Thermocoleostomius sinensis A174: one gene and its partner. The protein of the gene in region 1 interacts with the protein of each later gene in a pairwise test. Links are inferred from orthologs where the notes say so. Each region holds a gene or a part of one and is shown on either strand. Other genes may lie near its edges. The genes, in order: dnaA and OXH18_RS13475.

Region 1 (3,269 bases):
GGTAACGATCGCTGTGATGCAATTGCCCGCGCTTTTGCACTTGGGCAAACTCCAGCCTTGCATCAGCACCTCCATTGGGTGACAGCGGGGTCTGCTTCCATGCCAAACACTTCCGGTTCAGAATCAGTTCTAGAAAAAGATACCCACGCCACTGACGGAATTCAGTCGAAGGCGATACAATCCTCTGACGAAGGTAATCACGATCGCCATGCACTCATCGCCTCTAGTTCAGCCATGATAGACTCCACCGCTTCTTCCATCGCTGACGCATCAGATTTGCCACGCGAAGTCAGGGTAACGCAACTCCGAAATTTGGTGGAAACCCTGCACATGGCAGACGAAATTGCTCGCCAAGGATACCTCATTACCAGTTCCGAACTGGCCGATTTAATGGATGTCAATGCCAGCGCTGTTACCAGTCGTGGTGATAACTGGGTTTGGCGAAATTGGGTTGTCTCGCGGGTGCGTCGAGAAGGCAACCAGATTCTGTGGCAACTTGAACGAGTAGATTAGGGCTGAGGGCAAGGGCTAACGGATGAAGGCTAGTCAGAGCTAACGGCTAACGGAAACAACGGCTGGAACTGCCTGTCTAGCCTCGAAGTTTTGTCTCTTGATTTCCCCTCTATCCTTTGTCCTTCAGTACTTAACCTTTCATTTAATATTTCTCCAATTACTTTGTTCGGAGAAAATAACCAGATTGAAATTTATATGGCATTCTATACGCAACATCTAGAGTAAACTTCTTGGCCAGTTCTTAGAAGTAAATGGCTGAGAAATCGACGGTGTTAAGAAAAAGCAACGTTCAGCACATTCATCTTGCGTTGACCACCGCTTGATCTCGCCGCTATCCCTAGCGGTTTCCTTGTTGGGCTGGTTACTAGTTGTAAGTTGAGTCTACCCTGTGACAATTCGGGATCGAGGTGAGTAGTGGACATGACCCTGGAAAATCTCTGGAATCAGGTGTTGGAGCGGTTAGAGCTTCAACTGAGTCGTCCTACCTTCGAAACCTGGATTAAACCGGCCGCTGCTGAGCGCTTAGACGACCATTGTCTCGTCATTTGCACCCCCAATCCATTTGCCCGTAACTGGCTGCAAAAGTACTATGTCAAAACGATCGCCGAGGTCACGCAGGAGATTCTGGGTCATGCTGTAGAAATTCAAATTACGGTGAAACCAGAAACCGAAGTAGGTGGTTCCTCAGAGGGCAATGAGATGCTGTGGCCATTGCCTGCGGAAGTGCCACCTGTAGGTCAAGCGAGTCTGCAAAAGCTGAGACAGACGGAACTGAATCCCAAATATGTGTTTTCACGGTTCGTGGTAGGGGCAAATAACCGCATGGCCCATGCTGCTTCGTTGGCCGTAGCCGAATCACCCGGACGTGAATTCAATCCTTTGTTTCTCTGTGGCGGAGTGGGGTTGGGCAAAACTCATCTGATGCAGGCGATCGGGCACTATCGCTTAGAAATTGACGCCAATTCCAAGATCTTTTACGTCTCGACTGAGCAGTTCACCAATGATCTGATTTCAGCCATTCGCAAAGACAGTATGCAGAGCTTTCGGGAACATTACCGCGCGGTGGATGTACTACTAGTGGACGATATTCAGTTCATTGAAGGAAAGGAGTATACACAGGAAGAATTTTTCCACACGTTCAATACGTTACATGAAGCAGGAAAACAGGTAGTGCTGGCGTCCGATCGTCCTCCAAATCACATTCCTCGCTTACAAGAACGGCTTTGCTCTCGCTTCTCGATGGGGTTGATTGCCGATATTCAGCCACCGGACTTGGAAACCCGAATGGCCATTTTGCAAAAGAAAGCCGAATACGAGAATATGCGCCTGCCGCGCGAGGTGATTGAATATATTGCCAATGGTTACACCTCGAATATCCGTGAGCTAGAAGGGGCCCTGATTCGCGCTGTGGCCTATACCTCAATTTCGGGTCTACCCATGACGGTAGAAAATATTGCCCCCGTCTTGAATCCTCCTAGCGATCAGGTAGAGGCTTCTCCTGATACGGTACTCAAGGCGATCACTGAAGTCTATGGTGTGTCAATCGAAGACCTCAAGGGCAGTTCTCGGCGGCGCGAAATCAGCGTGGCACGGCAGATCGGGATGTATCTCATGCGGCAACATACAGATTTAAGTTTGCCCAAAATTGGTGAAGTTTTTGGCGGTAAGGATCACACTACGGTAATGTATAGCTGCGAGAAAATTTCGCAACAGAAGGAGACCGATCCTGACCTAGCTAGAAATTTGCGCCAGTTAAGCGATCGAATCAGCGTTTCTAGCCAAGCCCAAAAACACCCCCGTAAATAACCCGTAGATAATAGTTCCCTACATTTTCCCGTTTATCCTCTATGCTTTTTTCATGGCATGATGGCCCATCCCTCAACTCTTAATTCTCAACCCTCAACCCTCCTATGAACCCGGCTCTAACTCAATTTGGCGATCGCATGACCCACCTAACTGGAGTGCGGGCGATCATGAAGGACATCATTGAAACGCTCCGATCTGGTCACGGGCAGGATTTCATTAATTTGAGTGCGGGCAATCCGGTAATTTTGCCGGAAGTAGAGCGACTGTGGCGAGAGTGTACAGCAGAGTTATTGGCCAGCCCTGAATACGGCGAAGTGGTGTGTCGCTATGGGTCGAGTCAGGGTTATCAGCCGTTGATTGCAGCCGTGGCAGCCGATTTTAATCAGCGCTATGGTTTGAATCTAACCGATCGCAATGTGCTGATTACAGCCGGCAGCCAAGCGCTTTACTTTTTTGCAGCCAATGCGCTGGGAGGCTACACCGCAGAAGGCAGGTTGAAGCAAATTGTTTTGCCTCTCAGCCCCGACTATACAGGCTATGGCGGCGTAACCCTGATTGCTGAAGCACTGAAAGCCTATAAACCAACGATCGATCGCAATGAAACTCAACACCGTTTTAAGTATCGTCCCGACTTCAGCCAGTTGGAGGTGAATGAATCGACTGGATTTGTGCTGTTTTCTCGTCCCTGCAATCCCACGGGAAATGTGGTATCAGATGAAGAGGTGAAGCAAATCACCGCGCTGTCTAATCGCTACAACGTACCCGTGCTAGTGGATTCAGCCTACGCTCCGCCGTTCCCAGCCCTCAATTTTACCCCAATGACGCCCGTGTTTGGCAGCAATATCGTCCATTGCATGAGCTTATCGAAAGCGGGATTGCCCGGTGAACGCTTAGGAATTGCCATTGGCGATGAACGAATCATTCAAGTGCTGGAGGCTTTTCAGACCAAT
Region 2 (3,104 bases), 850 kb from region 1 along the record:
TGAAACCGTGACGATCGCCCAATCCTTTGGAGCACAGGTGCCACACTTTGCCTGGTGCAACGATTTCTCAGCGGCTCGCAATGCATCGCTGAAGTATGCCACAGGGGACTGGATTCTGGTATTAGATGCTGATGAACGGTTAGTACCCGAAATTGTTCCTGCCATGCAGCAAGCCATGCAGCAACCGAATGCACTGGTGATTAACCTATTACGTGCGGAAGTGGGCGCGGTTCAATCTCCCTATTCACTGGTGTCGCGGCTGTTTCGCAATCACCCCGATGTGCAGTTTTCTCGTCCCTATCATGCCTTGGTGGATGACAGTGTGATGCAACTGCTGCAACAAGAACCCCAGTGGCAAGTGCTGAGTTTACCGCAGATTGCCATCCGGCACTATGGCTATGAACCCAGCACGATCGCTGCTCGGCAAAAGCTAGACCAAGCAAGAACCGCCATGGAGGAATACTGGCTGGCGCATCCGGATGATCCCTATGTGTGCAGCAAGTTAGGAGCACTTTATATCCAAATTGGCGACTTTACACAAGGGGTTGATATTCTGCGGCGCGGGTTACGCTCGATCGCCCAATCACCAACTCCCGTCGTCAATCCACAATCCTCCTTTGCCCCTATTCTCTACGAATTACACTACCACCTTGCCATTGCCTACAACCGCCTCCAGCAACCTCCTACCGCTGAACAGCACTATCGATCAGCTATTCAAGTGCCAATTCTCGATTGTTTGAAACTTGGAGCTTACAATAACCTAGGGAGTCTGCTGCAAGCCAAAGGTGATTTAGCTGGAGCCAAAGCCGCCTATGAAGCTTGCTTGAACATTGATCCCAACTTTGCCGTTGGCTATTACAACATGGGCATGGTGTTAAAAGCCTCTGGGCAATTGATGGAATCGGCAGCACAATACCAAAAGGCGATCGCGCTCAATCCTAACTACGCCGAAGCGCACCAAAATTTGGGCGTTGTATTGTTGAAACTTGGCAATATCTTGGAGGGCAAGCAAGCTTTTCTGCGTGCCATTGAACTTCATGAAAGGCAAAATTCACCTGAAGCGGCTCGGCTGCGTCAAGGACTGCAACAAATGGGATTCCGAGTCTAGTCGCAAAAATTGTTTGATGACTTGCGTAACGATCGAGAGATTCATCGGGAACAGTATGCCGACCTTTCCAACTTCCCCACACCGAGGGGGGAGCCGCAGGCAGTGGGATGAATGCGATGCTGCACGACCAAGCATTGGTAGACCCCCCGACACTACAATTTGTGCACTTGTACTAGCCAAACCGAAACAGATGCTCTAGAATGCCGTGAATGTATCGTCATGCGAGGATAATCATCATGAATAAAGGTGAATTGGTAGACGCGATCGCGAGCAAAGCGCAAATTTCTAAGAAAGATGCAGATGTGATTCTCACGGCTACTGTCGATACCATCATGGAAGCTGTGGCCAAGGGTGAAAAGGTGACGCTGGTTGGGTTTGGCACATTTGAACCGCGCCAGCGTGCTGCTCGGGAAGGGCGTAATCCCCAAACGGGCAAAGCCATTCAGATTCCAGAAACCACTGTTCCTGCCTTTTCAGCAGGCAAACAGTTCAAGGAGGCGGTAGCAGAATAGTAGGCGACATGAATCGATTCAAGCCATGCGAACAAGTGGTGTCTTTAGCCGGACGTTCAGGACGAGTACAGCATCCGTGGGTCTGGAATGCGATCGACCTTCCCGGATATTGTCTGGTGTTGTTTGATGGTAATCGAATGCCGCGATGGGTTCGCATTGATCAACTCTTACCCGATCCACAGGCGTCTAGAGATGTTTCTGTATAGCAAACTGTTCATCAGCAAGCCGCGAGGATTGGATCGATTCACTGGTTTATGATGATTGTCATTACAATCGTTGTGCTGCTTGGTTTGGGCACGGCCAGTTAGCCCGACCAGCGCCAGACAAGGTTATGGGAACATTTGACTATTCGTTAGACTTTAAAACGATCGACTTTCGGCAGCATCCAGAACTCTACCGGATTGGTCGGGGCGAACAGGGAGTGCTACTGGTTGAACCTTACAAAAGCGAGATTCTGCCCCATTGGCGATTCAAAACCCCAGACCTTGCCCGTCAATCTGCTGCTACGATTTATCAAATGTTTCTGGACTACAAGGCTCAGTCGGATTTTGTGGGCATGGACATGGCTCGCAAATTTTTGCAAATGGGCTACACTCGCTCGCGGCGTTATGCGAACCATAAATCTGGACGGAAATATGCCAAAGACGCCAAAGGCGAAGGAGCTAAAACCGTTTTACCTCGTGATGAAGATTCCGTTAAAGCTGAATCTGCCAAAATCTTCTATGACATGTGGCAATTGGCAAAGACTGATCCAGACTATCTAAAATTGGCCGATCGACATCGCCAACAATATGAGCAGAAATGAGCGCTAGAGGTCCGAATGAAGCAGTGGTGATGGTAATAGGTGATGGGCCAGTGAAAAGACTGGCTAACTGCTTATCACCCATTACCAAACTTAAAATCGCTCATTTAGAATGGCGGACTGAAAACCCTATAAACTATTAGCAGGCAAGATGGTTGTGCTACAAAGCGTTTCAGGCATTTGACCCATCGACTTACCTTATTTAACTCAATAACTTAACTTAACCTAAGTAACCTATAACTAGCTTTTGAGAAATAACGTATGAGAGCGATATCATTATTGGACTGAAGGTATGCTGTAAGTATGCAGTGACAATCACTATTCGGTGGGGGTCACTATCCTTTAATACTTCTTGCTAGTTTTCAATTCCTGATTAATTGCCAAACTTAACAAAGGCTTAATTTTAAGCAGTTTCTGCTTCGTCTCTCAGTTGTGGCAGTTTAATGACATAGCGATATCCCTCTTCGTTTGAACCTTGAACGCTGATCGAGCCGCCGTGTAGTTCTGCTAATTGACAACTGAGCAGTAACCCCAAGCTTTGCCGCGAGTGGTGATTTTCGATCGAGCCGACTGTTTCTTCGAAATCATTAGATGGCGATATACGTGCTTCAGCTTCCCACTCGTTTTGTCGCCATTTTCTGTGAGTTTGTATAGCAAAGTGATGCAGCGATCGGCTAGCTAT

What was found.
Region 2: the proteins of dnaA (region 1) and OXH18_RS13475 interact in binary tests that used the Escherichia coli proteins (3 or more experiments, as listed by UniProt). The link is inferred for Thermocoleostomius sinensis A174 from one-to-one orthologs.

Annotation. Positions count from the first base shown.
Region 1 is NZ_CP113797.1:2,277,048-2,280,316, reverse strand. The notes cover bases 187-3,126. They hold dnaA (chromosomal replication initiator protein DnaA), read left to right. Parts: upstream 187-933; coding sequence 934-2,319; downstream 2,320-3,126. Other genes in these bases: OXH18_RS09895 (valine--pyruvate transaminase), read left to right, coding at 2,424-3,126; rnhA (ribonuclease HI), read left to right, coding at 187-513. In the rest of the region: more of rnhA, read left to right, coding at 1-186; more of OXH18_RS09895, read left to right, coding at 3,127-3,269. UniProt on the Escherichia coli protein: Plays an essential in the initiation and regulation of chromosomal replication. Binds in an ATP-dependent fashion to the origin of replication (oriC) to initiate formation of the DNA replication initiation complex once per cell cycle.
Region 2 is NZ_CP113797.1:3,124,525-3,127,628, forward strand. Bases 208-2,982 are described here. They hold OXH18_RS13475 (HU family DNA-binding protein), read left to right. Parts: upstream 208-1,344; coding sequence 1,345-1,620; downstream 1,621-2,982. Other genes in these bases: OXH18_RS13470 (glycosyltransferase), read left to right, coding at 208-1,108; OXH18_RS13480 (hypothetical protein), read left to right, coding at 1,629-1,826; OXH18_RS13485 (DUF4385 domain-containing protein), read left to right, coding at 1,952-2,425; OXH18_RS13490 (GAF domain-containing sensor histidine kinase), read right to left, coding at 2,826-2,982. In the rest of the region: more of OXH18_RS13470, read left to right, coding at 1-207; more of OXH18_RS13490, read right to left, coding at 2,983-3,104.